3 regions of the Enterococcus sp. XAF26B05_ASV22 genome follow, and region 3 is predicted to be linked to each of the others. Evidence: riboswitches for the same ligand, from Rfam matches in the RefSeq annotation. Region 3 holds a riboswitch; each other region holds the start of a gene.
The links. A riboswitch is a leader RNA that binds a small molecule or an ion and turns the genes downstream of it on or off. The one in region 3 is predicted to bind magnesium.
Positions count from the first base shown of each region.

Region 1: another riboswitch for magnesium. It lies ahead of AC1PU0_RS10095 (LCP family protein); the one in region 3 lies ahead of AC1PU0_RS06340 (MgtC/SapB family protein).
Region 2: another riboswitch for magnesium. It lies ahead of AC1PU0_RS03990 (LCP family protein); the one in region 3 lies ahead of AC1PU0_RS06340 (MgtC/SapB family protein).

Region 1 covers NZ_CM161538.1:2,024,153-2,035,056, reverse strand. Annotated here, with positions in the region: gene AC1PU0_RS10105 (FtsW/RodA/SpoVE family cell cycle protein) at 1-630, opposite strand, end outside; gene AC1PU0_RS10100 (FtsW/RodA/SpoVE family cell cycle protein) at 627-1,808, opposite strand; gene AC1PU0_RS10095 (LCP family protein) at 1,805-2,731, opposite strand; M-box (ykoK) riboswitch at 3,023-3,192, opposite strand; gene alsS (acetolactate synthase AlsS) at 3,640-5,301, shown strand; gene budA (acetolactate decarboxylase) at 5,315-6,028, shown strand; gene rnhC (ribonuclease HIII) at 6,129-7,067, opposite strand; gene rimP (ribosome maturation factor RimP) at 7,426-7,899, shown strand; gene nusA (transcription termination factor NusA) at 8,024-9,202, shown strand; gene rnpM (RNase P modulator RnpM) at 9,221-9,517, shown strand; gene AC1PU0_RS10060 (YlxQ-related RNA-binding protein) at 9,510-9,812, shown strand; gene infB (translation initiation factor IF-2) at 9,825-10,904, shown strand, end outside.
Region 2 covers NZ_CM161538.1:790,508-801,411, forward strand. Annotated here, with positions in the region: gene AC1PU0_RS03965 (adhesive domain-containing protein) at 284-2,482, shown strand; gene AC1PU0_RS03970 (WxL domain-containing protein) at 2,517-3,098, shown strand; gene AC1PU0_RS03975 (WxLIP family cell surface protein) at 3,184-4,224, shown strand; gene AC1PU0_RS03980 (DUF4809 family protein) at 4,421-4,822, shown strand; gene AC1PU0_RS03985 (DUF4303 domain-containing protein) at 4,903-5,400, opposite strand; M-box (ykoK) riboswitch at 5,666-5,834, shown strand; gene AC1PU0_RS03990 (LCP family protein) at 5,966-6,883, shown strand; gene AC1PU0_RS03995 (FAD-dependent oxidoreductase) at 7,032-8,366, shown strand; gene AC1PU0_RS04000 (AcpB/EbpR/MafR family transcriptional regulator) at 8,356-9,828, shown strand; gene glpK (glycerol kinase GlpK) at 10,071-10,904, shown strand, end outside.
Region 3 covers NZ_CM161538.1:1,276,378-1,287,281, reverse strand. Annotated here, with positions in the region: gene mgtA (magnesium-translocating P-type ATPase) at 195-2,855, opposite strand; gene AC1PU0_RS06345 (GNAT family N-acetyltransferase) at 3,091-3,591, opposite strand; gene AC1PU0_RS06340 (MgtC/SapB family protein) at 3,621-4,397, opposite strand; M-box (ykoK) riboswitch at 4,861-5,031, opposite strand; gene AC1PU0_RS06335 (hypothetical protein) at 5,279-5,749, opposite strand; gene dnaI (primosomal protein DnaI) at 5,906-6,835, opposite strand; gene AC1PU0_RS06325 (replication initiation and membrane attachment family protein) at 6,835-8,241, opposite strand; gene nrdR (transcriptional regulator NrdR) at 8,254-8,739, opposite strand; gene AC1PU0_RS06315 (glycosyltransferase) at 9,094-10,722, opposite strand; gene AC1PU0_RS06310 (pectate lyase-like adhesive domain-containing protein) at 10,773-10,904, opposite strand, start outside.

The DNA of each region.
Region 1 (10,904 bases), 750 kb from region 3:
AACACCAATCACACCTAAAATCCCAAATCCAACCGTTAAGATTTTCCAAGAACAACCAGAAACAAGCACCACACCAAGAAAAATCGAAATAAATACTAAACTTGTACCAAAATCTTTTTGATAAAACATCAAAGCAAAAACAGGTAGACTGACAAGAGATAATTCCCCTAATAATCGGAAATCTTCTTTCAAAGTAGAAGGATTTGAGGCCTTTTGCCGTCTTCTTGTCACGACATAGGCCAACATCAAAATATAGCCAAGTTTCATGAATTCTGATGGCTGAAACGAGAGTGGACCTAGTCGAATCCAACGTTTGGTGCCAGTTGCGGCGGCCATAACTGGGTCGTGAAATTTTATCAGCAAACTCATTAGTAACAGCGATAAACCATAAAGTGTAGGAGTAAATTTCCACAAATATTTAATTGGAATAAACATCGTGATAAACATTGCCACAATGCCTAAGATAGTCCATAGAAGTTGTTTTATCATCAAAGGAGTAATTGATTCAACAGACGGATCTGCATAAAATGCGCCATACTGGGCAATAAAGCCGACAACTATCAAAAGAAAAACAGGTAAAAGAAGCGCATAATTCACAGGTTCACTATTTGGATTTACGTTTTGTCTCATGCCAGTTCTCCTTTTTGCTTCCCTATTTCTCTCATTTCCGTCGCACGGGCATTCAATGCAATACCAAGTGTAATGCTCAATATCAGCAAACTAGATCCACCATAACTGATGAAAGGGAATGTCAATCCTGTCATAGGGATAAACCCTAACAAGCTCCCTACGTTTACGGATACTTGAAGTAAAAGTAACATCCCACAACCAATATAAAGATAGGAGTAATAAAGGATTTTTGATCTTATCGCAAGTAAAAATAAACGAGCAACCATAAAGAATACTAAAAATAAAATCACTAAAGAAACAATCAATCCCAGCTCTTCGATACAAATGGCAAAAATAAAATCTGTATCAGCAGCTGGCAGGAACCCCTTTTTTTGAATACTATTGCCTAAACCTAAGCCCCAAAAACCACCATTATGCATGGCATAATAAGCATTTGACGTTTGAAACCCTTTGCCAGTCGGATCAATGAAAGGATTTTGCATCACTTCGAAACGAGTTACTAAATACCCGAATTTTTCAGGCATCCAATTTGTTGGAATCGACAATAAAAGAACGGTTCCTAAACGTTTTATCGCAACGAAACCAATTAAAGCTATCGACATAAATAAAGGAGATAGTCCGCTGGATAAAAACAAGACTAAAACAAGGATAAAAATCATTGACGCTCCAGCAATATTTGGTTGTAAAGCTACAAAAAACATAAAGAACATAGCCACAAATAAAGAACGTTTATGATCTTTGAACCTAAAAGGAACGAGCGTGTCTGTTTTAGCCAAGTTTGCAGCTAAATAAAGAACGAGTACTAAAGGAACTAACTCAGATGGTTGAAACAAAAGTACGCCTAGATTGATCCAGCGCTTAGCACCACCAACACTTGTTCCAATAAAGGGCAAAGCAACAATAGATAAGAACGTCATCGCCAAAATAACATACATCATTTTAGGTTTACGAAGAACGGACAAGTTAATCCGATAAACAAAACTCATACACACGATACTAAAAAGAAAATACATCGTTTGTTTGATTGCTTTACTCGACGTTCCAAGGTCACTATCTAATAATTGATAGGAACTTGAACTATAGACCATTAAAATACCTATGATTGACAAAATAAAATAAGGGACCAAAACATAAAAATCTAAATAATGCATCTTAGAGAATCTCTTGGATTGTTTCATTTCGCTGCCCCATCATCCAAAAAGCTATGAATAGCTTCTTCATTTTGTTTCTCGTCTATTTCTAAGACACTTCCAGCATCAGTATAATCGTTAAATGCCCAGCTCCCTTTAACTGGTACAGATAAAGTTTCAAGCGTTTTGACATTGCCTGATAGAAAATCTTTTGCTAAATCTATAAGAAGATCAGTGGGGATATTCGTATCTAAGTAACCGACCGCTTCGCCCGCTATTTTCGGAAGTTGTAAGAAGGAGACAGCATCTTTAGATTGTTTTGCCAGTGCGTCCATAACTTGTTGTTGTCTTCTTACTCGACCAAAATCGCCCTCTTCATCCATTCGAAAACGAGCATACTGTAATAACGTGTTACCATCCATGAGTTGTTTGCCTTTTTTGATGTCGACATTGTCTAGGTTGATATCTTTTTCTGCATCGATTTCAATCCCTTTTGGATAAAGTTCATTGATTAATTGAACAAAATGAGTAAAATCTGCCGAAATATAATAATTGATTGGCAAACCAAATGAGTCATTGAGGACCTTTCGTGTTAATTCGGCTCCGCCGTACGCGTAAGCAGCATTGATTTTCTCTAATCCATGTCCAGGTATTGACACATAAGAATCTCTCATGATTGATATTAATTTTGGTTGTTTTGTTTCACTGTTGTAGTGGGCGACCATTAATGTATCAGCACGTCCGCCATCTTCATCATCTTCACGACCGTCATCACCAATTAACATAATCGTGATCTCTTTCAGATTTGTCTGTTGATCACCAGAGAAGTTAGTATTCTTGTTCTTATTCACTTGGGATTGAGCCATTTTTTTTCCATTATGAAAATTTATTGCGGTGTAACTCCCAATTCCTGTAAAAATCAAGAGAACAAAAAGAATTATACAAATTAACCATTTTATTCCAGTTTTCATAGTTTATTCCTCGCTAATCATTTTAATTGATCATCAAATAAAGTTTGGCATTAGGAATTGATTTAGATGGGGGACAAAAAGATCTTTATACTAAAATAATGAATCACAGTAAGTCAAAATTAAAAGAAGTATCTCTAAACCATTAAATCATAATGAAGAGATGTTTTCTCCTTCGATTTGTATATCCACCTCCTGGAAGTAAAATTCTGTCAACATTATCTATCAAAACAAAAAACCTTCGCTTAGAATAACTCAGCGAAGGTGGATTGATTTCAGCACAAAAAGAGCTTTTCATCATTCTCATCGTTGAGTTTTAGCACTATGAAACGTAAAAAGCAGAGCTTTTAGCTACTTTGTGAAAAGCCTTAATTCGACAATTCCTGTCCTACCCATTCCTGTCTTTCGACATTTTTGAGCAGTAGCCTGTGTTTCCATAGGAGCCTCACCTAACAAGTTATTCAGATCGCCCTAAATATAGTGAATATCTTCGTTAAAGTCAATAAAGTAAATATTAATTTTTTTATAATATGTCGATCTGAAACGGATAAACTTGTTATTTAAAGTAGAAAATTCCGTTTTCTAGAGGGGTATAGCGGTCGAGTTGAAAAGAGTGGAAAATGACTACGTACTATTTTCTTTACTCTTTCTTAAACATAGCCTCAAATAATTGCTATCTAATGATTTAGAAAGAATATCGGAAAGCATGAACCTTTATGTTTCGGCGTTGTCTTATTTTTGGGGATCAAATGATTAAACAAATAATAGGCAACATGCTATAATTGAAATTGATACAGGGTTTGTAACTGTACTATAAAATACGGTTTTCCTTAATGTAGATTCTTTATATTCTTTTTTGTATAAGGGAATTGGTTTAATGAAACATGATTTCAGAAAGGGTGTAACACGTAATGGGTAAAAGCAGAAATGGTGCCGAAGTGATTGTTGAGAGCTTGAAAAATCATCAAGTCGATTATGTCTTTGGAATTCCAGGAGCAAAGATTGATGGTCTGTTTAATGCGTTAGTCGATGATGGCCCAGAATTGATCGTAACGCGTCATGAACAAAATGCAGCCTTTATGGCAGCTGCCGTTGGTCGCTTGACTGGAAATCCAGGTGTAGTTGTTACAACGAGTGGTCCAGGTGCGAGTAATCTCGCTACAGGGTTAGTAACAGCTACAGCAGAAGGCGATCCTGTACTGGCGATCGGTGGTCAAGTAAAACGAAGAGACTTATTAAAATTAACCCACCAAAGTATGAACAATGCTGCTTTATTCGAGCCAATCACGAAGTACAGTGCAGAAATTCAAGATCCAGAGACCATTTCTGAAGTCTTAGCAAATGCTTATCGATTGGCAAAGTCGTCAAAAAAAGGAGCTAGTTTTATCAGTATTCCGCAAGATGTAGTTGATGCTCCAGTAGAATCTGTCGGCATAAAACCATTGAGTGATCCGAAAATCGGCTCTGCTTCATCAAAAGATATCGACTACCTTTCACAACGGATTCAAGCGGCTGAGCTGCCTGTGTTATTGGTCGGGATGCGTGCCTCTACAGATAAAGAAGCAAAGGCAATTCGCGCAATCGTTGAGAAAACGAACATTCCAGTCGTTGAAACGTTCCAATCTGCAGGAGTGATTTCTCGAAAATTAGAAGACCACTTCTTCGGACGAATCGGTTTGTTTCGCAATCAACCAGGTGATATGCTATTAAAACGCAGTGATTTGGTGATTGCGGTCGGCTATGATCCAATAGAATATGAGGCTAGAAATTGGAATGCAGAAGGAGATTCGGCGATTATAGTAATTGATGATACACCGGCTGAAATCGACCAATATTTCCAACCGGAACGAGAACTGATCGGCGACATTGCTGAGACATTAACCGTTCTTTTACCAAGTATTGAAGCGAAAGGATTATCTGATAAAGCGATAGGATATTTAGATTTATTGCATGAAAAACTGGTTAAACGAGACGATGTGAAAGAGGGGACAACAGAAGGATTGATTCACCCTCTAGAAGTGATCGAAACATTGCAAAATATAGTAACAGACGATATGACAGTCACTGTTGATGTAGGGAGTCATTATATTTGGATGGCTCGTCATTTTAGAAGTTATGAGCCGAGACATTTACTTTTTAGTAATGGGATGCAGACATTAGGTGTTGCGCTTCCTTGGGCGATTTCAGCAGCATTGGTTCGACCAAACACGCAAATACTATCAATTTCAGGGGATGGTGGCTTTTTGTTTTCTGCTCAGGATCTTGAGACGGCAGTCCGAAAAAAATTAAATATCATTCATTTGATTTGGAATGACGGACGTTATAACATGGTTGAATTTCAAGAGCAACTTAAATATCATCGAATTTCTGGTGTGGACTTTGGACCCGTCGATTTTGTGAAATATGCTGAGGCTTTTGGAGCCAAAGGATTACGCGCTGAGAATGTTCAAGAATTAAAAGCAGCAATTTTAAAAGGAATTGAAACAGAAGGGCCTGTTGTGATCGATATTCCAATTGATTACCAAGATAACGAAAAACTTGGCGAAACGATTTTACCAGATCAATTTTATTAGAAAGGTGATAACAATGACAAAAGAAACAGTCTTATATCAGCACGGAACTTTAGGAGCTTTAATGGCAGGCTTGATGGATGGGACTGAAACAATCACTAATATTTTAAAAAAAGGTGATTTTGGGATCGGTACTTTATCTGGTTTAGATGGGGAGTTAATCATTTTAGAGGGGAAAGCTTTTCAAGGAAGGGAAGATGGGGCCTTGGTTGCACTAGATGGCAAACAAGAAACACCTTATGCAGCTGTGACTACATTTAAACCAACAATCACTTTTCCAGTGGCTGGTCCTATAGATTATTCAAAAACAAATAAATTAATCAGCGAACATTTAAAGAGCGAAAACCTTTTTCATGCAATCAAAATTCATGGGAAATTTAAAACAGTCCATGTTCGAGTGATGCCCAAACAGCAAAAACCTTATAAACGATTGGTTGAAGTATCCAAAGAACAGCCTGAGTTTGAAAAAGAAATGGTTACTGGCACTATACTTGGCTTCTTCACACCAGAACTATTTCAAGGTGTTGCAGCAGCAGAGTTTCATTTGCATTTTATAGGCGACAAGCAAACGTTTGGCGGACACCTGATAGATTTTGAATTGGAATCAGGGGTGATTGAGATTGAACCCATGGACTCATTATTTCAACATTTTCCCAAAAATGATGAAACATTTATTCATACAGCCATTGATTATGCTGATTTAGATAAAGAAATCCAAGAAGCGGAATAGAAAGGGTGTGGGACAAAAGTAAAAATCACTTTTGTTTCACACCCTAGTTGCGAATAAAAGGCGAGAGCAGAAGCAATCCCTTGGGAAATAAGCTTCTGTCTCAGGCTCTTTCATTTTGAAGCAATTTTTTCGCTTTTTCTGTATTTGCAAAATGAAGTTTCACATATTTACTTAGTAATGTCATCCCACCTTTAGCCAACACTTTCGCTGCAACTTTATCAGAAACAGCGCCCGCACCAGAAGGAACTTTCATTCCTAATTCTTTGGATTCTTTATCTAGTTCTTCTAAAAAAGCCGCTCGGCTAATGATTGAAGCCGCTGCTACTGCTACATGATATTGCTCACCTTTTGTAATGAAGAATAATTTTTCATTGACTTGATTTTGTTCACTTCGTACATACTTTTTATAATTGGCTTCAGGTGTAAATTGATCGATCAAAATACCGTCTGGTTTCGTTGGTGCGATGTCGTTCAATAATAAATGGATTGCTTGATTATGTAATGCGACTTTCATATGAACCGCATTATATTTTGGCTGGATCTGATTGTATTTTTCTGGCTCAACAATCAATAGTCTATAAGGAACCAGTTCTTTGATGACTGCTGAAAGTTGTACTATTTGCGGATCAGTCAGTTCCTTGGAATCTCGTACGCCAAGTGCTTTTAGTTTTGCCACCATCGTTTTGTCGACGTAAGCAGCGCAAACTGTTACGGGGCCAAAATAACTACCATTGCCAACTTCATCACTACCTAAGACTGAAAGTTGACTGAAATTAGCAGGTAACGCTGTTGCTTTTTTTGATGTCGATCGACTTGTTCCTTTACTTTCAAGTGAACTGCCCCATTTTGCTGCTATCTTTTCGGCATCCCCCCCTTGAAATACGACTTTACCAGAGGTATAAGCTGTAATCGTTGTATTTCCAACTCTGGCAACGAAATCAGTGTAAGGCACAGTTTTATTTAAACGATTTTTCTCATAATAGACATGCATTTTTTTCATTGTATCTTTGTTTACTTTGATTACTTGTGTTTGTGACATAGGGAGCTCCTTTCAAATCTTCTTATTCATAGTAAAACAAAAGAATGGAAAAGTGAAGTATGTTTCTTTGAGTGAAACACAAAAATAAAGCAAAGATAATAGCGGTGTAATAACGTAGATTTGAGTTTTCAGAAAATCTATGGTAGAATAGCTTATAAGTAATGATACTAGTTTGAGTGAGCGGATTTCTGCTCACTCTTTTTAATGGAATAACATAGAAAGAAAGTATGATAAAACGTCGATTTGCTTGACTTTTGTTGTCTGGTTGTATCAATCGACACTTTCTATGATTTAGCTATACGAATCAGGCTTGCTAAAAATCTAGTACGTTACATAAATCTCGAAGGAGGCGAAAATTTTGAGTAGTGTTGTGGAAACTGTTACCGAGTTAGTCACACCAATCTTAGAAAAACAAAATTTTGAACTTGTAGAAGTAGAGTTTGTCAAGGAAGGAAGAGACTGGTTTCTCCGCGTCTTTATTGATAAAGAAGGCGGTATTGATATTTTAGACTGTGCACTTGTGAGTGAGCAGCTAGATGAAAAGCTTGATGCTATGGATCCTGATCCGATTCCCCAAGCGTACTTCCTGGAAGTGTCCTCACCGGGAGCTGAACGTCCGTTGAAGAAAGAAAGCGACTATGAAAAAGCAGTTGGAGAATACATTCATGTTTCACTCTATCAAACAATCGATGGTGAAAAACAGTTTGAAGGTATTTTAAAAACAATAGACAAAGATCAGTTGACCTTGACAGTCAAAATCAAAACAAGAGTCAAAGACTATACATTTGAACGAAAAAACATTGCAAAAGCTCGTTTAGCAATTCAGTTTTAATTGAGTAAAACACGAAGCAGAACGTTCCAGTTTTGACTTATCACGAGATGCAATAAGCGACTTGATAAAAGTCGAGCAGCTCCGTTCGCCTTTCATTTAGACAGTAGGAGGAAATGATAAAAAAATGAGCAAAGAAATGTTAAATGCACTAGATGCATTAGAAGCTGAAAAAGGTATTTCTAAAGAGATTGTGATTGATGCATTGGAAGCAGCATTAGTTTCCGCATACAAAAGACATTATGGACAAGCCCAAAACGTTGAAGTTGAATTTGACGGTAAAAAAGGGAATATCCATGTTTATGCTGTTAAAGAAGTAACGGAGGAAGTCTTTGATTCGCAACTAGAAGTTTCATTAAAAGAAGCGATGGAAGTGAATAAAGCATACGAAATGGGTGATAAAATCCGTTTTGAAGTAACACCAAAAGATTTCGGTCGTATTGCAGCTCAAACAGCAAAACAAGTTATTTTGCAACGTGTTAGAGAAGCAGAACGAAACATTATCTATAACGAATTCAGTGCGTATGAAAATGACATTATGCAAGGAATCGTTGAAAGACAAGACCGCCGCTACATCTATGTGAACTTAGGAAAGATTGAAGCTGTTTTATCAAAGCAAGATCAAATGCCAAACGAGTTTTATCAGCCTCATGATCGTATTAAAGTATACGTTTCGAGAGTTGAAAATACCTCAAAAGGCCCGCAAGTTTTCGTAAGCCGTAGCCATCCAGATTTACTGAAGCGATTATTTGAACAAGAAATCCCAGAAGTGTATGATGGAATAGTAGAGATTGTGAGCATTGCTCGTGAAGCAGGAGATCGTTCAAAAGTTTCTGTTCGTTCAACTGATTCGAATATCGATCCTGTTGGGACATGTGTAGGACCAAAAGGCCAACGTGTTCAAGCCATCGTTAACGAATTAAAAGGGGAGAATATGGATATCGTTGAATGGAGTGAAGACCCAGCAGTTTTCATCAGCAACGCATTGAATCCAGCCCAAGTAGTAGATGTTATTTTCGACCCGAATAACAATAAAGCTTGTACTGTAGTCGTTCCAGATTATCAATTATCACTGGCTATCGGTAAAAGAGGACAAAATGCACGTTTAGCTGCAAAATTGACTGGCTTTAAAATTGATATCAAACCTGAATCTGAAATGGAGAGTTACTATGCAGAACATGCAGAAAACGAAGAAACTCCTGAAGAAGAACATGATGAGGCGATTGTCGCATCTGATTTAACAGCTGATGAGTACGAAAATATCGAGTTTGAAGAAAAAACAGCCGAAGACGAAGAACAAGTTTAACGATTTGGAGGGAATCAAATGAAAAAAAGAAAAATCCCGATGCGTAAATCTGTTGTTTCAGGCGAAATGAAACCGAAAAAAGAATTGGTTCGAATCACGCGTTCGAAAGATGGCGAAGTCGCAATCGACCCTACAGGGAAATTGCCTGGACGAGGAGCTTACGTTTCACTCGAGCCCAAAGAAGTCCAAGAAGCTTGGGACAAACACATTTTAGACCGTGTCTTGGAAACGAAGTTGACAGATGATTTCTACCAAGAATTATTGGATTATGTTGAACACCAAAAAGCACGTAATGAGTTGTTCGGCAATGGCTAAAGAAAAGGTACTGAATTTATTAGGTTTGGCTATGAGAGCTGGAAAACTAGTGACCGGTGAAGAGTTAACAATCGGTGATATCCGCAGTAATAAAGCGAAATTCGTTTTTGTTGCTGGCGATGCTAGTGAGAATACAAGAAAAAAAATCAAGGACAAATGTTCTTATTATAACGTTCCTTGTAGTGAGTCGTTTTTACATTCAGAATTAAGTCACGCAATCGGTAGAACGCGTATGGTGATTGGAATCAATGATCAGGGCTTTGCGACGAAATTCAAGGAACTAATCAAAGGTTAGGAAGGTGATTGCATGGGGAAAAAAAGAATTTATGAACTAGCAAAAGAGATGAATCAATCGAGTAAAGATGTTGTCGAAAAAGCACATGCTCTAGGTATGGATGTGAAAAACCATATGGGCGCAATTTCTTCTGAGGACGAATCAAAGCTTCGCAACTCATTTGGAGGAAATAAACCTGCAAATACACAACAAAAACCCGCTGCGAAACCACAAGCGCAAAGTGGTCAAGGGCAAACAAAACCAGCAAATCAAAAGCCAGCTAACCAAAATGGAAATAGACCAAACCAAAATCAAACTAGACCGCAACAACCAAATGGACAACAAAATCGTCCACAGCAAAATAACCAAAATCGTCCAGCACAACAAGGACAACAAAATAATCAAAATCGTAACAACCAAAATCGAAACATGCAAGGAAGCAGCCAAAATATGACTCAAAACCGTACGAATCAAGGACAGCAAAATCGTCCGCAACAAAACAACCAAAATCGTCCAGCACAATCAGGACAACAAAACAACCAAAATCGTAACAATACACAAAACCGCAGCACGCAAGGAAATACTCAAAACACAAACCAAAACCGTCCTGCTGCAACACAATCAGGTCAACAAAATCGTCCACAACAAGGACAAAATAACAGCAACACGCAAGGAAATCAAAACCGAAACAATACGAACACTGGAAACCGCAACAATAGTTTCGGTGGAGGCGGCGGTCAAAACCGTAACCGTAATGGCTACAATAACCAAAACCGTAATAGATTCAATAAAAAAGGCAAAAAAGGCAAATACCAAGAATCAACAAAACCAGCAGTTCCAGCACGTAAATTCCGTGAATTGCCTGATGTACTAGAATACACAGAAGGAATGAACGTAGCAGATATCGCGAAGAAAATTCACCGTGAGCCAGCTGAGATCATCAAAAAACTATTTATGATGGGTGTCATGGTCAATCAAAACCAATCCCTAGATAAAGAAACGATTGAATTGTTGGCAGTAGATTACGGAATGGAACCACAAGAAAAAGTTCAAGTTGATGTCGCAGATATCGATAAATTCTTCGAACCAGAAGCACTAGTTGAAGAAAATCTT
Region 2 (10,904 bases), 490 kb from region 3:
AATAAGGCTGTATTTGATGCTTCTGGTTTATCTATTTAAAAAAATCGAGGATATTCAAAGGAAATCAGCTGAATAGTTTTTGATTCTTCCTAATAAAAAACAAGCATTTTACACGATATTTCAAGAAAATAATAACGTTGTGTAATTTTAACGATTTAAATATATTTTTAGACAAAAATTAAAAGTAAATTAGTTGAAATATTATTATATAGATAGTATTATTCAATTTAATCATGTATTACTTATTTGCCCATAAGAGTTAATCTAGAAAAAGGAGGCAATTATGAAAAAGCGTTATAGTTTTGTTATTACGTTAGTGGGTACTACAGTTTTATTTTTAGCTGGAGTTATCCCAAGTTCACTGACAATTTTTGGGGATAATGGTCAGTATGAAGTGAAAGCTGCTGAGTCAGTAAATGCGACAGATTTTGTGGATGTCAGTATCTTAAAAGGAACACAATTATCTTCCAATAATGGAACCGTTATCAATAATGGTGTTAAGTTGGAGAAAAATGCAGATTCTACATATGACTTAGATCTTTCGTTTCAAGGAACCGCAATTGCGGATGTCGGTTTAGTATCACCGAAGGTTATTGTTTTTGCGATTCCAGAGGAGTTACGTGGGAAAATGGATGGACCGATTTTGATTAATACTAATGCCAAGTTGCTTCCAATCGTGCCTGGAGATGTTCCAGTAGTCAAAGATTTAGTTTTAAAAGTAGGTGGACTTGTAACGAGACTGCTTGGGTTGGCGAAACCTTTAGGCTTACAACTTGATTCATTAGAAAAGGCGTTTGAAGGGCTTAACTCTCTTCAAGATTTGGGTAGCTACGAAGCGACAGTTGAAGGGAAATTGTCACCAGATGGTAATTATGTGATGGTCGATTTCACTGATGGATTAGGCCAATATGTTCGTACAACGTATGCAAAGTTATTTGAGCCGTTGAAAGAAGCAGTTGCTGGATTAAAATTTACTGGTCTTTTGGCTATATTGAATCCAGTTTTGGAGTTACTAAAACCTGCCGTTAATGGTTTGCTTGATCTTGTAGGGCAAATTGCTAATGGAACATCGGATGTGTTGACTCAAGCATTGCAGGCTAATGTACTTGGTGATGTTACGTTTAATTTTTCTACGAAAGTTTCTGATGTAGCTGCTGAAAAAGCAAAGGTGACTGCTATGGCAGTTAATAAACCAGTGATTGATGTAGCGTTATTGAATACGATCCATGCAAATGGAGATGAGATCAATTTATATTTCGATAAAGTAGAGGAAGATTCTTTAACAAATTATTCCGTTGCAAAACCTAATGTCGAGGATATTTTAGAAGGTGTAGACAGTCTTAAAGGAAGCGTAGCAATAGCGCAACCTGTACCGGAGGGTGTGACATTTAAGGTAAACGTTGAATTGCCCAATGGCTCAAGGTTGATGGGTAATATTGATGAAAAAGGTACTTTCACGATTCCATTTGGTTCCTATCAACCACAACGTAATGATCAAATAAAAGTGGTGATTGAAGCAAGTAATGAAAAACAGACCAAAGTCAGTGAACAAGAGATCAAACAAGTGATAGAAGATTCGTTTATACATTATGTAGTTCCAAAACCAGTACTTAGTGATGTGCTAGAAGGTGTAACTAGCCTTAGTGGTAGGGTCGATCTGGCTTCACCTGTACCAAATGGGGTGACTTTTAAAGCTAGAGTGACATTACCTGATGGGACTACCGTGAGTAGTTCAATCAATGAGGAGGGGAACTTTACAATCCCGTTTGACAAGTATCAGGCTCAAGGGAATGATCTACTGAACGTAGTGGTTGAAATGAGTGATGGGAACCGCATAAATGTTAGTGAACCAGAAATCCTACAAGTAATCATTGATCCTTTGAAGAACTATCAAGTTCCAAAACCACAGGTCAAAAGTGTAAATGAAGGAAGTAAGGAGCTTAAAGGTTCTGTCACATTAACGAATGTTCCAATTGGGACTGAACTATTTATGCAAGCTCAATTCGCTGATGGTTCTATAAAAAGGGTAGCTCTTGAAAATGATGGAACTTTTTCAATCCCAGTAGCTGATAAAAAACTGAAAGAAGGCGATCCGATAAGAGTAGTAACCATTGCAGAACATGCTCAATCGTTAAAAGGGAAAGAAAGTGACAGCATTGTTTTTGCAGTAGGGAAGAGTCCATCTTTAGAAGGTTATGTTGTTCCGACACCAGTTGTAGCGCCTATTTTCGTTGGTGATGTAATAATCAAAGGAAGCGTTAAGATCATGAATCCTCCTGAAGGAACTCAATTTAGAGTTAGAGTGAGGTTCCCAGGAAATAGTTATGAAGAAGTACCAGTTAATGCTGACGGTCTATTTTCACTAGATATTTCTGGTCGCCAGTTAACAGCCGGTACAGCAATCACCTTTAGCACGGTAGCAACACTTGGGACTGAGACAGCATCAAGTGGTAGAATCATTGTTTCTGTCGGTGCCAAATAACTATAAGTTTACTAATAAAGAGAGGGTGTACAAAATGAAGAGTTCAACCGTTTTATTGTTATCAGTCGTTTTTGGTACATTATTTTTAGGTCAATCTGCTTCAGCTGCTGATATTAATAAGGCTACTGATGTGGATGTTACGTTCACACCAGGCGCTTTAACATTGGAGGCTGTTTCTACAATCAGCTATGCGTCACAAACGATTTCAGTCGATGATGCTTCATATATTCCCACAAATCCTGAAGCAATCACTGTTGTTGTTTCAGATGCTAGAGGAACAAATGCCGGATGGAAACTAAGCGGGAAATTAAATGGATTTAAAGACAGCTCCGCTGCAGCTTCTTTACCGAATGCTAGTTTGAATTTTAAAAATACACAAGTAGGAACCAATAGTGAGGCGGACGCACCAACACCTGTTAATACAGTCAAGTTAGCGAGTGGAGCTACTACGGCAACACCATTCGCAACAGCCGCAACAGGAGCAGGTGCTGGAACTTGGACCTTTACATGGCCAGATGCTGAAAGTAAAGGTGTGACACTTGATGTACCTGCCGCAATGGCAACGCTTGGGAAACATACATCTACGATCGATTGGACATTGGCCGATGCGCCATAGAATCAAAGGATGATTTTGAGAGAGTGGGATGAGCATCCGTTTATTTCACTCTTTTTTTCTGATGAACATGGAAGGAGTGGCTTAAATGTGTGATTTTTCTGGGGCGAAAGGGAGTACTATCTTATTTTCTATTGGATTTATTTTTTTATTTAATGTTTTGAATGTAAAAACAGTTTTAGCACAAACTGATAGCAGAGAGACAAATAGCTTTTATGTGCAAGCGGTCATTCCGCAGAATCAAGTTGATATCAACAAATCTTATTTTGATTTGAAAATGCTGCCGGAAGAAGAGCAAGAATTACACGTTAAATTAGTGAATCCAGAAGATTCACCTATTTCTATTTCTATCAATGCCATAAATGCAACGACAACGGAAGAAGGAATGATCGATTATACAGTGAAAGGGATCCAGGATGAAACATTGGCATATCCTTTTGAATCTCTGATCAAGGTTTTAGAAACGACGATGTCCATACAACCTTATGAAACAAAGATTGCTCATTTTCATTTGAAGATGCCAAAAGAAAGATATGATGGTGTGATTGCAGGAGGACTGCGTTTTACCAAAAATTCAGTTGAAAGTGAAACTAAAAGTAAAGAGGTGGCAGTTCAACAGCGATTCCATTATGTATTGGGTGTAGTCTTAAAAGAGACAGATACTTCGGTTTTGCCTGATTATGAAATAGATACAGTAGATGTTGCCAGATCCAAACAAGGGAAGAAAATAGCCGTGATCCATTCGATTCGTAATGTAAATGCAGCGATTTCAAAGAAAATGGCTCTAAAATTTATTGTTCGAAAAAAAGGGGATGAGACAGCGCTAATCAAGTATGAAAAAGAGGCGCTAGAAATGGCGCCGAATTCCATGATGGATTTTCCAGTACCTATCAAAAGACAGTTGCGGCCTGGGACATATATCAGTCAAACACAAATCAATCAAGATGGGAAAAAATGGGCATTTGAGAATGAATTTCAGATTACAAGAGGACAAGCGAAGAGAATCAAAGAAGAAAATGAAGAAACGAAAATTGTGAGCAAGGTTCCGATTTGGTTGATTTTAGTGATTATTCTGTTGGTTTTATTGGTAGTGATTCAGACGTATAGTTTGTGGCGAAGGAAAAAATGAGTGAACTAGATAGAATCCCTATTTTCTGCAAGGATAATGAGTAAGGATTTTTATTTGAACTTCTATATTGATTTCCATCTATCCTCGATAGAATGAGTTACTATAACGCTTAAAATCAATTAGTTACTTTATTGTTCCTTTGTTTTTGCTATAATAAGTAAAAAAAGATAGAGATGCAAGAAAGGATCTATAAAAAATGAAAAAAGCGATAATTAGTAAAACAGTGAATTTATTAGATGGAGGTTGTAATGCTTGCGGAATTATTGAAGATGAAAATTATACTCTGACGATAGACGAGCAAGCAATTTCTTTAGAAGCATTGACGGTCAATTCTTTAGTATCAGCGATTGCACTAAAAAATGGATTCAAACGGGAATATCAGATGGATGTAATCGATGATTATACGTTATATAAAAAAGAAGAGTATCAAGTTACGCTTAAAGAAGAATATGATTTTTTGACATATTCAACTGATTCTGTAAAAATTGAAACAAAAGATCAAATCATCGTTGAAACAAAATTAGTGGAGAAAGTGAATGATATTTTAGGAACCATTTTTAATGTAGAAGAATTAGAATTTTGTTTTAAAATGACCTAAATGTATCAATTTAGCAATTTATTAAAATATCAAGTATATAAAAATGCCTGTTGCAATTTTGAGCTACAGGCATTTTTTCGCTATTCTATTTGAAAAAAATCTGACATGCTTATTTTTTCAAATCGTTCTTGTGAGTCGGCTGGCGTTTCATCATGATCATAAACGAGCAGTTTGAAGTCTTCTGTTTTTGGAATTCGTTCAAAGGTTTCGTTATCAGTCAAAAGAATGAGTTGCTGGCAAAGCCATTCAAGAACTGTCTCAATATCTTGTTCATCTTCTACCCAATCATCAAATAAATGAAGAGAGGCAAATCGCTGATTTTCATCCCAATCACCGGAATTGTACTTCATTTCTTCCAATTGTGTTTTAGTGTAGCCTTTAGTTGCGTAATAACTGGTTGTTTCTTGCCAAAGGTTCACTGTATTAAAGCATAAGTTGATTTCACCTTCCTCATAAATATTGCAGTCCAAAGCAAATGCATAAAATCGTTCATCGGAATGATCTAGTAAAAAATTGTCAATGCTGTCTGTTAAAAAGTTAAAAAAATACTCTTGCTGTTTTTCTAAAAAATGGTCCATTTATAGCCTCCAAAAGTTGGGTCTTTTAAACATTGAAACAGATAAAAGAAAGAATGTCTATCTAAAGTTGTTTTTTTTAGTTGGATAGTCATTTTTTAAGAAAATATAAAGATTTTTAGTGAAACGATTTATTAGCCAGCGTGGATTTTACCGTGGGAACAAGCACAGAGTCGGTTTAGTTTAGGAACATAACTACACAAGTTGGATAACGTGTATCAAATTTAATTTGACTTTGTGATTCGATACGATTATAGTTTAAAATGAATTAAATACTTGTTAGGTGAGGCTCCTATATAAACACAGGCTACTGCTCAGAAATGTCGAAAGACAGGTATGGGTAGGACAAAATTCGTCGAATTAAGGCGTTTTTCAAAGTAGCTAAAAGCAATGCTTTTTACGTTATATAGTGCTAAAACTCAACGAAGAGAAGAGTAAGGTACGTTCTAAAGAAATGGCAAATGTCATAAATTTAAACGCCTATAATCTAATCCCTTCGCTGAGTGCTCTTGGTGAAGTTTTTTGTTTTTATCCAATGAATTAGCGGAGCTATAGAAAGGAATAACCAATGAAGAAATCTGTAAAAATAGTGATTATCACGGTATTATCTATTCTTCTTGTCGTTGTCAGTGTAGGATGTTATGCAGCCATTTCATTCCAAACAGCCAAGGAAGAAAGTGAATCAACATTGTCCAATAAGAACCAGAATTTCACTGGTGATGAACAAGCAAGTGATAAAGAGTTGACTGTAATGATCGTCGGAAATGATTCAAGAGATGACGATGAAGACCAAGGGCGTTCAGATACGCTTATGGTAGCGCACTATGATGGGAAAACGAAGCAGCCTAAATTGATTTCGATTATGAGAGACAGCTATGTAACTTTTCCAGATGGCGGACAAGATAAAATAAACGCCGCATATGCATATGGTGGTGCACAAATGACAAAAGACGTGCTGAAAACGAATTTTGATTTACCAATCAATTATTATGTAGTCATGGATTTTAAAGAATTTAGTGATATTATTGACGAGCTTTATCCAAAAGGGGTAACGATTGACGCTGAAAAAGATATTAATTTAGACGGTGTGGATATCTTTAAAGGGAAACAAACATTACATGGTAATAGTTTACTGCAGTATGCTCGTTTTAGAATGGATGAAGAAGGCGATTTCGGTCGGATCAGACGTCAACAACAGGTGATGGATGCTTTAGTAGAGCAATCTAAAGATTTGATTCCAATTTGGGAATTACCACAAGTAGCAGGGAAAATGGTCGGAAAAATCGATACAAATGTACCCACAAGTCTTCTAATCGATTTAGCAAAAGATTTTCTAACTGGAAAAGTGAAACCATTAAAATCACTATCTGTTCCCGTAGAAGGGTCATGGAACTTCAATGATTATACTGAATCTGGAAGCGTGATTGAATTAGATGAACAAACGAATGCTGAAGCGATTCAGAATTTTATGAAAGACAAAGAATAACATAATGGATCCGTTTGCTCTCCTTGATGTGGGTAAACGGATTTTTTTATAAAAACGGAAAGTAAATCAGTTTAATTCTATGCGATTAGACCAAGCGTATGCTATTCTTTAAGAAAGCGTTTTTTTTATTTAGAAGGAAGGGTTTACTATGAAAGTTGTGATCATTGGTGCATCTTTTGCTGGCGTGTCGGCTGCTTTGGCTATTAGAAAAAAACACCCCGTTGCAGAAATTCATTTAATCGAGAAACAGGAAACGATTGGTTATTTGCCGGGAGGAATCAACCGGTATTTTAATAAAACAAGCGAATCTATTCAAACTGCAGAGTTTATTTCAGAACAACAATTAATAGAAAAGGGTATTTCTTTGTTGTTAAATGCCAAAGTGGTCAGTATGGATTCGAAACAGTATATCGTTAAGTATGAAAAACAAGCAGCAACGTTTATTATGTCTTTCAATAAATTGATTTTAGCGACAGGTTCTAGTCAATGGTCGCAGAAAATTCTGGGTAGTGATTCAGAAAAGGTATTAAAATATAAATTTTTACCTGGCGTTTTACAAGCTATTGAACGATTGGAAAGGAGTGATAAAGTAGCCTTGATCGGTGGTGGACAAATCGGTGGGGAAGCAGCAGATATGCTGTTGAAAAAAGGAAAAGAAGTGCATCTTTTTGAGCGGATGGATTATTTATTATTCAAGTATTTCGATGAGGAGATGATACGACCAGTACAAGCCGAAATGGAGTCTCGAGGTGTTGTATTTCATTTTGATGAAACGGTTGAAAAAGCGATCGACACAGATGAAGGTCTACTGATTGAAACAAAGAAATCTAAACTGTTATGTGATAGTGCGATTTTTGCGATGAATGTCCGTCCGGATCTAGGCTATTTGGATGAATCTATTCAAACACATACAGACCAGACTGTTTTTGTAAATGAGTACTTGCAAACCTCTCAAGCAGATATTTTTGCAATCGGTGACTGTATTCAGGTCCAGTATGGCGTGTCAAAGGACTCTTTTTACATTCCTTTAGTGAATAATGCGGTTAGAGCGGGCTTAGTTGTAGCTCAAAATCTTGTTGAACCAACAACACCATTTGTCGGCTCGCTTCGAACGATTGGAACAAAACTTGTTGATTATTATATCGCAAGTACTGGGTTGACGGAAGCAGAGGGGCTCTTTCACGGGCAGTCAATTGCTGTTGCCCATGTTCAGCAAAAAAGTGCTCAATTTTCAGGATGTGAAAAAATTTGTGGAAAAATTATTTTTGAAAAAGAGAGCCACAAAATTTTGGGAGCACAATTAATTTCCAAAGCGAATATTTTAGAGAAAATCAACACACTAGCACTTGGTATTCAAATGGGTCAAAAACTTGAAGCGCTTTATCAAAAAGATTTCTTGTATCATCCATATTATTCCAACGTGATTGACATCACGAATCAGTTAGGATTTGAAGGATTGTGGAGTGATACGGATGAAAATTGAAGAATTATTAGATAAGAAAGAAGCAAGAGAAATCGGGATTTTAAAGAAAGTAATTTTGGCTGGCGGTCGAATTGCAGATCATGAGTTGCTAGATTATTTAGGGGTTTCAAAGGCTTCTTTAGAAAGTGATTTGAAGGAATTAAGTTATTACTTGAAACCTTATGAAAAGGACTGTTCCCTTTTTTATGATGGACAATGGGTGGCTATTCACTTGTCTGATCATTTTTCGGTTAGTAAGGTTTTGGATGATTATGTCCACGCATCAGTCAAATTTCAATTGATCGATTATTTATTTCATTATCGAGAATTTACGATCGTTCAGCTCACTACAAAATTTATAATCAGTGAATCTTCGTTATTTCGAAAGATCAAAGAGTTAAATTTAATAGTAAAAGAATTTGATCTTAAAATTCGTAATGGTCAGCTAAAAGGGGAAGAGTTGCAAATCCGCTATTTTTATTTTCAAATTTATTGGTTTTTGACGCCTTATGATGTACATCAAGAAAAAACATTGACCATTCAAAATGCAAGAATCATTGAAGCACTCGAAAAAGCTTTATCGCTTTCTTTTGAAGAACAAGGCAAATTGAAGATTAGTTTGTGGCTGACGATCAGTAAAAAAAGAATTGCGGTACAGCCGAAAGAGTACAAAGGATTATCTAGTAAGAGTCAGGGATACGAACAGGATCCTTTTTTTAAAACATTGCGCTCTTTTGTTTTGCGTTTCTTTAGCCGCTATCCACTTGAAATCGATGAAGAAGAAAGCCTATTGCATTATATTTTTTTAATGAGTATGTCCGTTTTGGCTGAATCGGATTTCGCTGAGTATAGTTTGATTCGAGGTAGACGTACACCGACTTCATTAGCGGATACATTCGTGTTGGAGCATGTGATTTTATATTATCGGCCAAAAAAATTTTTCCCGGATCTGGAGAAAAAAATCTTCTATTATTTTTCTCAAATTCATAGTCGGCTCTATTTTTTTAAAGGAGAGTTGGAGTTATTTGATCGCGAGAATATTTGGCAGAAAGAACAAAGTCTTTCCAGTCATCAGTTGGCGGACTTCTCCCGTGTGCTTTTAGATAAAAGTTTGGAATGTTTTGATCGTCATTATGAAAAAGGCAATAGCTTACATGAATGGTCGTTAGTGAAATATCTTAGTGTGCTGGCAATTATTGATTTTGACATTGTTGGTGAAACTCGAATTGGAATCGATTTAAAGATGGACCACTTATATAAAGAAGTTATGACGCAAGTATTGGTTTTGAGTTTGAAGAATTTAAATGGCTTAACGATTGAAACTTACAATGCCCAAAAAAGCTATGATTTGATGATCACAAATGTTATGAAGCCGAATGTATATCGTTCAGTAAAGGAAGTATACGTGTTATCCGAGTTAGGCTCAACTTACGATATCAATCAAATTAGGAAGAAAATCAGAGCATTACACAATAAAAGATGAATTGAGTGAAAAAGCCCAAAAACCAAAAGAGTGCGTTGTTTTGGTTTGGGCTTTTCGTCGATAGGACAAAGAAAGAAGCAAAAACCTTCAATTATTTTTGAAATAAAAAAAAATATGACATTTTTAGGAAACGATTTGCGATTATTATTAATATATAAAATAAAGCGTTTTCATTACGGGGTTTATTTATCAGTCGAAGCTAAACAAGCCCACTACGCTTTTAAAATAGGGAGGAAATCATTATGACAGAGCAAAAGTATATCATGGCAATCGACCAAGGGACGACTAGTTCAAGAGCGATTATTTTTGATAAAAAAGGCAATAATATCGGGAGTTCTCAAAAGGAATTTACTCAAATTTTTCCTAAAGCAGGATGGGTCGAACACAATGCTAATGAAATTTGGAACTCGGTTCAATCAGTCATTGCAGGTGCCTTGATTGAATCAGGAGTTAAGCCTTCTGATATCGCAGGCATCGGTATTACCAATCAGCGGGAAACAACGGTCGTTTGGGATAAACAAACAGGATTACCAATCTATAATGCAATCGTGTGGCAATCTCGTCAATCTTCATCTATCGCCAATCAGTTAAAAGAAGAGGGTCATGGTGAGTTAATTCATGAAAAAACTGGATTGATCGTAGATGCTTATTTTTCCGCAACGAAAATTCGTTGGATTTTAGATCATGTTGAAGGAGCTCAAGAACGAGCTGAAAAAGGAAATCTGTTGTTTGGAACGATTGATTCATGGCTCGTTTGGAAATTGACAGGTGGGGAAACGCATGTAACGGATTATTCCAACGCAAGTCGTACCATGTTATTCAATATTCATGATCTAGATTGGGATCAAGATATTTTAGACATTTTGAACATTCCACGTGTGATGTTACCGAAAGCTACATCGAATTCTGAAGTATATGGGTTGACGAAAAACTATCATTTCTACGGTAGTGAAATTCCGATCTCAGGTATGGCAGGTGACCAACAAGCTGCGTTGTTTGGACAAATGGCTTTTGAACCGGGAATGGTAAAAAATACGTATGGTACAGGTTCATTTATTGTCATGAACACAGGTGAA
Region 3 (10,904 bases):
CATAAGGTCTGATTAATTTTGACCTTATATCGTTATTATACTCATTTAGTCAGTAAAGGTCAAACAAAAAAACACTCTTTTTTATTTTCCTTCTCTTTATGATAACGCAACGTTTTATTTTAGCAAAAGATATGCGGCTAATCAGAAAAAAGATTGATATCCAAAATCAATTGGACTCAATCTTTTACTCAATTTTATAATAATTCTCCAAATCGTTTGACATAGAATTTTTTTACGATCATGACTAGGAATAAATAGGACACTATTGTTAAACCTAACCAAGCAAAGTAATTTAACGGCAGTTCAGCTAATCCTAAACTTTGTCCAAAACTTGTAAACGGTAAAATCGTTCCAACCGCAATTCCTAAAGACGTAATAGTCGTTAAAATAAACGACGCTCTGCTTTGGATAAACGGAATTTTAGGTGTTCGCAATGTATGAATCACCAACGTTTGTGACCAAAGAGATTCTATAAACCAACCAGCGTGAAAAATCGCAATAAAAGTCGCTTGTTGTGCTGGATCTAAATCATGGTAGTTTCCTCCGACTAGTTGAGGACAAATGACAAAATACATTAACAAATAAGTCGTAATGTCAAAAACTGAACTTGTAGGGCCCAACCATTTCATAAACGAACCAATCTTTGAAGCGTTCCATTTTTTAGGTTGCTCTAGGTACTCATCGTCTACATGATCCCAAGGAATTGACATACATGAAATATCATAAATCAAATTTAAAAAGAGTAGTTGTAACGGTAACATAGGTAGAAACGGTAAAAAGATACTTGCTACTACAACTGAAAACATGTTACCAAAATTAGAACTCGCCGTCATTTTGACATACTTCATGATATTACCAAAAGTCGTTCTTCCTGCTAATAGCCCTCGTTCCAAAACCATCAAGTCTTTTTCAAGTAAAATAACATCTGCCGATTCTTTTGCAATATCAACCGCTGTATCGACAGAAATACCAACATCGGCTTCTTTCATTGCTGGGGCATCATTGATCCCATCTCCCATAAAACCAACGGTATGGCCAGCTTCTCTTAATACTTGAACGATCCGCGTTTTTTGTTGAGGTGTCAATTTCACAAAAATATTATACTTTTCAGCAATCGTTTTTAGTTCAAAATCATTCATTTTAGTAATTTCATTCCCTGTAATCAGTTCTTCATTTGCTAATCCAACTTGTTTACAAACTGATTTCGTCACCAGAGCATTATCACCAGTCAATACTTTGACCCCAACCCCATGTTTTTTCAACGCTTCCAATGCAGCTTTTGTTGTTTCTTTTGGCGGATCAAGGAATGCAAGATACCCAATTAAAACCATTTCATTTTCATCTGAGACAGAAAACTCATCAATGGTCGCTGGGTTTGTTTTTTGAGAAACAGCTAACACACGTAGCCCGTCTTCATTCAATTCTTCAACGGTTTTCAAAATTTCTTTTTTAAGTGATTCTGTTAAAGGCGTTACGGTTCCTTGATAGTCTACAAAACTTGAAATTTCTAACATTTCTTCGACGGCACCTTTTGTAATCATTTGCGTTTTGCCAGATGTATCTTCGATCACAACACTCATACGACGTCGTTTAAAATCAAAAGGAATTTCATCTACTTTTTTGTATTTAGAAGAATCGATCGATAATTCTTCTTTTGCGGCGTCAATAATTGCGACATCCATTAAATTTTTCAAGCCTGTTTGATAATAACTATTAAAGAATGCATGGCGCAACACTCGGCTATCTTCCTTGCCATCACAATCTAAATGATACTCTAAAATAATCTTATCTTGAGTCAATGTACCTGTCTTATCTGTACATAGAACGTCAATTGCACCAAAATTTTGAATCGCGTTTAGATTTTTGATAATTGTGCCTTTTTTAGCCATACTTGAAGCGCCTTTAACAAGATTCGTCGTCACGATCATCGGCAGCATTTCAGGTGTTAGCCCCACCGCTACAGACAACCCGAAAAGAAACGCTTCAAACCAATCACCTTTTGTTAATCCGTTAATTAAAAATACTGCTGGCGCCATGACTAACATAAATCGAATCAACAACCATGAAGTTTTGCTGATGCCGACTTCAAAATTTGTTTGAGGGTTTTTATCTGAAACATCTTGTGCTACTTTTCCAAAAAGAGTGTTATCTCCTACTGAAACAACAATTCCTTCTGCACTACCGCTAATAACATTACTGCCCATAAAAACAATATTTTCATATTCTGTTTCCACGCTGTTTCCTTTTAACTTGTAATCTGCTCTTTTTTCAACTGGATAACTTTCGCCCGTCATTGCAGATTGAGACACAAATAAGTCTTTTGTTTTGGTTAAACGGATATCAGCTGGAATCATATCACCTGCAGATAATTTTATGATATCGCCACAGACGATTTCTTCTATTGGAAGTTCTACTTCTTTTTTTCTACGGACAACGGTTGCCGTAATCTTTACCATGTTATTCAATTTTTCTGCTGCTTGATTTGATTTAACCGATTGAATCAATGTCATTGTACCGCTGATCAACACCATCGCCATGATGATAAGTACACCTATAAGATCACGATCTGCTGGTGGTGCAATAACATAATCTGTTATAAAGGAAATAATAGCAAGTGCGATCAAAACAATTGTAAATGGCGTAAAATAAGCTTTAATTATTTCAACGAATAGCGGTGTTTTTTTGCCGTGAGTAATTGTATTTTCACCAAATTCCTCTCTTGATAAAACCGCTTGTTGGTTTGATAGTCCTATTTTGGAAGAGTTGAAAAAGGTAATGATATTTTCGGCTGAGTTCCGTGCAAAATATTCATATGACTGATTATTTTTTTTAGTTAATGCTGTTCTTTTATCCATGTATTTCTCCTTCTTTCTAAAACTCTGATTAATGAAATGTAGGTTAGTCTAATACAAACGATCATCCTTTACAATCTCATTGTGTTCTCTCTATTTTAGGAATCGGACTGATAGATAAAAGAAAATCTGTTAGCGGAGAAAATTGCTTTTTTGCCCTAGAAACAAATAGACAATAATAATTATAATTTCTTCAACAGATTTCTTTATCCATGAGCCCTTAATCATCTGACTACTGTCATCCATTTGTTTCCATCTCCTTTAGCGTGATATGTTTGATAATTCCGAAATTCCGAGTGTTCTTTTTTGTGCAAAGATTTTTCTTAAATTTTTTTAAGATCACATCCCCATCTGAGTATGCGCTACTTATACGTTGGTAACCAAAATGATCATAAAAGCCCCAAGCTTGTTTACGACCAGTTAAAAATACAGATTGAAAGTTCATCAGCTCTGCTATTTTTTCTGCAAATTCAAGTAATTGTTTTCCTATCCCAAATCCCTGGTACAACTCATCAATCGCAACTTGCTTGATCTGAGCCATCGTGCGGCTTCTTTTTGAAAGAAGTAACGTCCCTACAACTTCCCCGTCAATCATCGCAGCCATATGGAGGTCGTATTTTTCATGAATAGGCAATTCTTTGATCCATTCCTTTCCAGCACTTGTTTTAAGTAGCTTATTTCTTAAAAAAATACCTCTCCAATATTCTTCACTATTCCAATTAATTACGTTGACCTTCACTGTTTTACCATTTTGATTCCTCCATTCTTTTAATTGCTCATTTGATTGATTTCTATGATTTCTGATAGTTGAGACAATTCTGAAATAATCGTATTGACTGCTAATACGCCATTTCTTGTCGCTTCGATTTCTAGGAATAGTCTTACTTTTTGTCCTGCTAAATCGGTACAAGAGAATTTAGTAAAGGTTAAACAATATTTATCGAGTAACTGAATAATTTCAGTTCTAAGCATGACTTCACTTGTATTACTAGCAATAACTGAAAGATAGTGAATCGACTCTACTTGTTCGTCTTCTTTTTGGACAGCCAAGTTGTCCATTTTAAACGATAGATTCCTCAGCAAAATATTAACGAGCATCAAAGCAACTGCGCAACTTATTCCTTCGATCACAAACCCCGCTCCGATCAAACTTCCAACAGCAGCTGAACACCATAAGGTCGCGGCAGTATTGATACCTGTTACGCTAAAGCCTTCTCGCAAAATTACGCCTCCAGCAAGGAATCCGATACCACTGACTACTTGAGCGGCTATTCTTGTAGGACTGCTATCATCCTGAATCAAAGTGGATAAAGAAACGAATTGACATGCACCAAATGTTACCAAGGTCATTGTTCTCATTCCAGCTAGTTTTTTTCGCCATTGCCGTTCTGCCCCAATAATCATTCCTGCAAAAATGCTGGCCATAATGTTGATTAAAAATTCATAAGCTTGCTCCTTTCTTAGATTTGTTGTTAGTGTTTGGTATGCTCGAAATGACATGATGTGATTCAGTATTTCGGTTACTTCTCTCTCTTCGTTCGCCAAGTACTGTTCATCATCTACTCTGTCTTTCCTTTTTATACTTTGGCTTTTAGGTCAAGAGATGGGGGATCGATATGCCGTGATTCAGTATTTCGGTTACTTCTCTCTCTTCGTTCGCCAAGCACTGTTCATCATCTACTCTGTCTTTCCTTTTTATACTTTGGTTTTTAGGACCAGAGATGGGGGATTGATATGCCGTGATTCAGTATTTCGGTTACTTCTCTCTCTTCGTTCGCCAAGTACTGTTCATCATCTACTCTGTCTTTCCTTTTTATACTTTGGTTTTTAGGACCAGAGATGGGGGATTGATATGCCGTGATTCAGTATTTCGGTTACTTCTCTCTCTTCGTTCGCCAAGTACTGTTCATCATCTACTCTGTCCTTTGGCCAATCGTAGTGATTCACAGCAAAAAACCTTCCGCCAAAACTCAGCGGAAGGTCATAAATAAGCGCACAAAAAAAAGCCTGTATGATCTAGTCGTTGAGTTTTGGCACTATACAACGTAAAAAGCAGAGCTTTTAGCTACCTTATGAAAAGCCTTGTAATCGACAATCCCTGTTCTACCCATTGGCATCTCTCGATGTTTTTGGGCAGTAGCCTGTGTTTGTATAGGAGCCTCACCTAACAAATCTATTTAGTTATCTTACAGGTGAAACTATACCATCGTTATAAAACAAATGTCAATGCTTTTTTTGAAAAAATAATTATTTACTCTATAAAAAACAAAAATGACGAGCCTGGGACATAACTAAAAACGTTATGTTTCAGGCTCTTAGTAACCGAATAAACGGTGGGCGCAGAAGCAACTCCTTCGGAAATAAGCCGAAATTCTCGGTGTTAAACACTTCTGTCCCAACCTCAAACATTATCGACTTCAAAATGATTAAATTTTTTCAACTTTTATTACTGAATTCCCAACAACTTGTGGTGGAATCGACATAGTCATTGCTGGTAAACCGACTAATGTAAATTGGATTTTATCACCAGTCTTAAAACTACTTTCTGTGAGTCCATCTGCTAATTGTTCCGTTGTGACATTCAAAATAACACCATCATTTTTCATCATACCAATCATTTTTTCTGGATCTTCAACTGCTTCGACTTCTTTTAGAACCAAACGAGTCGATTGATCCACTGTATCATTTTTTTTAGCATCTTCAACTAAAATAGCTGTAAAAATGGATTGAGATTTTTCTTGATCTTTCATAGTTGAGATTTCATCGATCATTTGGTCTTTCTCACTACTCATTGACGTTTTTTCACTTCCTTTTGACGAGTCGGTTTTATTTTGTGTGCATGCGGCTAAAGAAATCAATGCAATAACCGTTACAAATGTTATAGTAATTTTTTTCATAGACACGCCTCCATTGTTGATACTTTATTATAAACGCTAGACTCTTGCATAGTCCATTACAACCATTTAGTATTAAGAAAAATTAAAAAAGCAACTGAAGTATCACACACTTCAGTCACCTATACTCAACCTATACAGCAGTCGTAAAAGTCAGCTCTATCCATTTCTTCGATCATTACCAGACATTGTAATTTCTTGAGCCAAGTAACGGATTCGTTCCATGATACGACGAGCTTTTAATGGTTCTTGTTCTCCACGCTGGGTCACGGATAAATGTTTCTCTAGCTCTTTTAAATCAAGGTTCGATGAAAAGAACGTTACCAATTGTTCTTGCATACGATATTGTAAAATAACGCTTAATACATCATCTCGAATCCAAGAAGTCATTGATTCTGCCCCTAGATCATCAATCATCAAAACAGGTGATTTCTTGACAGCATCCAACTTAGGTCCAACCATATCTTTACCAATTGCCTGTTTCATTTCAACTGTAAAGGTCGGAAAATGGACAATGGTTGTTACAAAACCACGCTCAGCTAAACTATTCGCAATTGCACCTAATAAGAACGATTTCCCTACACCGAAGGTACCTTGAAGATACAAGCCTTTATGGAATTCTTTTGGATTTGTTGTATACTCGTTTAAAAATTTCATAGTTTCGGCCATTGCTTGAGCACGACCTTGAGATGCCGTATCAAATCTATTCAAACTAGCTTCTCGGACATCTTTAGGCATATCCATTGCTCGGACGCGTTTGCGAATTTCATCTTCTTTTTGCTTCGCGATCAACGCTTCTGTAGGTACATAAGTCACATCGATGTAATGGAAATTCAAGGTTAGTTGAGGCTCATATCCAGGAGCAATCATCGTTGGGTCATTTAATTGATATTTACGTTTTTCTTGAACAAACTCATAAAGTTTCGAATAGCTTTTTCGAATATCATCGTCCGTCAATCGTTCACGATTTTCTTTGATGAACTGCTGTACATCAGTATCTTTAAGGACAACTTCAACCAATTCATTATATCGTTCACTCATATCTCTGTTTTGAATGATTTTTGACATTTCTTTCCCTACATCTTCCATTAATTGCCGCCTCCTTTACTCAAGAAATCTTGAATTTCTTTGTCTAGTCGTGCTTGTTCTTCTTTAGATAGTTTCTGCTCTTCAACCGGATTATCTACCCAATCTGGTAATGTTTCTTGACGAATCGGTCGATTATTTTGTCCATATCTCTGCCTAGTTTGTTTTTGTTCTTTGCCTTTTTTAGCTAACTCGCGTACATGATCGATGGCTTTCTCTGGTGAAAAAATACCACTTTGAGCCCATTCATTAGCAATTCGATTCACATAGTCAGCTTTCAACGTAGGTTGCTTTTGAATATTATAAACATAATTGATTAATACATTGATTACACTGTTCGGTAGTCCTGATTTACTTACTAAATATTTAACCAGTGAACGTTCTTGCGGGGTTGTATACCCACCACGTTCATTTTTTAGTGCTTCTAAATAATTTAACGGAAAATTCTTCTCACTATCCATGATCATCTGAATGTCTTGTGTTGAGAATCCGTTCATTTTCAATGAGTTATACCGATATGTCTGCTGATCTTCTGCAGACAACTCAACCGAATCATTTCGTTGAAATTCACTTGGTTTTTGCTTTTTATCAGGATCAAAGGTTCTATAGACTACTCGCTCAAAGTCCTTTACAACGATCTTACTTGTATAATAATCAAATGATTTAGAACAAAAATCGATCATGTCTAATTCTGTAATGCCAAATAAGTTATGAAAAACAAATACTTCTTCTTTGAATCCTATACTATTATCTGGCAACTTGATTCCAAGTTTTTCTATCCCTTGTACAAAATATGCCCAATCAAAGCTTTCATTGACTGCACTTGGCTTTTGTGCTGGTCTTGGATCGTTAAAAGATCGTTCCATTTGGCTTAATAGCTTACTTTGAGAAATGATTTGTTCTTCTTTGAATTGATACACCTCTTTAAAGCTTGCTGAAACTTCTGCAAAACCAGTCAAATTAATAAATTTTGGTTTAAAGCGGTCAAATAATTTGTCCAATTTTCTTTGTCCTACGATGTTTAGAAGGGTTAACGATAATACTTCATCTTTAAAAAAACGTTCAGCTGTTTCAGGATGATTCAACCTGTATAAAAAATGTGCGCCAAGTTCAGAATCGTCTTTGACAAACGTTCCTAGTAACCCGATTCCTTCTAATTTCTTTCTAGCTGTTTGAATTTGTTTGATACTCATGTCCATCATCGTAATCAAATCAGCATGAAAAAGTGACTCACTGACACCAGACTCTTCTACTTCGGATAGGAGTGTCAAGTATAAACTAAAAGCTTCGGCACCAATAATTGGTTGATATAAAAGTGTCAATACTGCTTGTTCTTGATTGGATAACGGATACGATAGTGCTACTTGAAAAATACTTTTAGGATGGACTTCTTTCCAATTCTCTTTCAAGGAAAGACCTCCTTAATCATTGGTTGTGTCTGGATTTGAAGATTTTGCTTTGTCTACGATTCCTTGTAATTCTTTTAAGAACACACTCATATCTTTGAATTGACGGTAGACACTGGCAAAGCGAATATAGGCGATTTCATCCAAGTTCACTAAATCTTCCATTACATATTCGCCAACTAGAGTAGTTGAAATCTCATTTTCGCCTAAGCTACGTACTCTATTTTCGACATTGTCAACGATTTGCTCCATTTGTTCCATAGCAACTGGGCGTTTCTCAGCTGATCGGATCAAACCACGTAAAATCTTCTCTCTGTTAAATTCTTCTCGGTCACCATTTTTCTTGATGACTAACAATGGCGCTGCTTCAATTCGTTCAAATGTTGTAAAACGGTAATTGCAATTTTCACATTCTCTTCGACGACGGATTGCACGTCCATCGTCTGCTTGTCGACTATCAATTACGCGAGAATTATTATGATGACATCTTGGACAACGCATAGTGTTCACCTCATTTTATCTACTAATATCTATGTTTAACGTTTCGTTTTAATATACTTCCTATATTATAACATGAAATGCTTGAGAAACCAGCCATTAACGTTTACTTCTTAACCATTTTTTTCTTATTGTTGCGTTCTAATTTTAGAACGATTTTCTGCTTTTAAAAAAAAATAGGTGTAGGACAAAAGTAAAAATCACTTTTGTATCACACCCTAAATACGAATAAACGGCGGGAGTAGAAGCAACCCCTTCGGAAATAAGCTGAAATTCACAAAAATTTGAAAAACAATTTTCGTGAATTCCTTCTTATTTCTCGGGATTAAACGCTCCTGTCCCAGCCTCATTGTCATCTTATAGTTCTATTTTGTCTCGCGTTCCCCATCCTGTATTCCTATGGGTGATGTACCCCCAAATTCGAACAGGCGATAATACGAAGATTGCCCATAACACAGTAAAAGGAAACGCAAAGAACACAATCCATTTGTCCCTTTTTGCTAAATCGTTCCTTGGAATTGAAAGATATGCCAAGGAATAAACTGCACTAAAAGCTAAAGGAGCAATTAAAATTAATGGAAAATCGCTCATTACGAAAAATACCCAATAAATCAATTGATATTTAATAACATTCATCGCTGCAAACATCGCCCAGCCAAATGACTGTCTAAAAAAGACAAAACTACTAACAGGAAACAAAGCTAAACGCCAAAAACCTCGAATAAAACTTCCTCTGCTCCAACGGAGATGTTGTCTAACATGATGGCTCAGTTTATTTGGTAAATCAGTGTATGAAACGGCTGTCATTTGAGCAACAGTTCGCCCCAACAGCATCGCTGATAAAGTCAAGAAACTATCATCTGAAAATTCTACTCTAACACGACCAAATGTTTCATTTTTATATCCTAATTTTTTCGCTAAATTTAAAACCTCTGCTCTATAAAATGCAATTGGCCCACTATTAACGGCTACGCTGCCGAACATAGAATTCATTGAGCGTTCTATCAGAACCATGTGTCCAATCACCAATAAATCTGTGATCACAGTCAAAAGATTATCCGTAACATTTCTAGTCACGATCACACCCGCAACAGAGTATACACGTTCATCTTCAAACGGAATGATTCCTTGTTCTATCGCATGTTCATCAAAAACAGTATCACTATCGATCGTTAAAATAATCTCATTATGAAAATCGGAAATTTCTAAATGGTTATACGCATTTAACTGAGCTGCTCGCTTTCCACTATTTTTTTGTTTAATAAACTGAAAAGAAACACCTTTTTCAGCAAAAATTTTCCGATATTCTTCTGCAACCTCTGAATAATCAACAAGTGAACTGCCATCATCAACAGCTACTAATTCAGTTGGCAGGAGACTTTGATTTAGGATAGATTCAAACGAGTTTTTAATGTTTTCGATTGGTTCATTATACATAGGCATTAATATATATATTTTTCGATGACTAACTTTTTCATATGCATATGGCGTATATAGAGTACTTAAAATAAGCGTAGCTAATGCAATCCCTCCACTCATTGTAAAAAAAGGCGCAACCCCACTCAACGAATGACGATAACCACTCGGCAATCTAAATTGAAACCATACAACTCCTAAAGAAAGAATCGAAGTAAGCGTAAATAGTAACAAAAGACCATTTTTATTATATAGTGTATGCTTGATCTTCTGGCTTCGAGTATTTGCCCAAAAGCCTATTTTATAGCGTCTAACTTGTGGTTTGATTCCTAATTCACGTAATAATTTTCTCTGTTGAGGTTTAAACCTAAAATGAATAATGAGTTCTAGTATAAAAACAATCAACATGACCAATAACGGAAGCTTTCCTGATAGAATAAAACTTTCAATTGACGGGTGAAAAAAATGAAGCAGCTCATATACTGCAATATATGATATGGAGACAATAGGAATTAAATACAAAAAAATTATGCCTAAGAATTCTAATAAAAAGAAAAATCCTTTTCTCATCAAAACATCCTTTCAAAAAACAATTGTACAATGGTTCTAATATGTTTCGTCTAATAACGATAACTCCTTATTAACTTTATCTCTTTGAATTCAAGGTCTAACCCTTTAGGCAAATCTAATTCTACATTGCCCAACTCAATGCTTCGTTTTTCACCACTTATCAACACTTTTCTATTGAGATC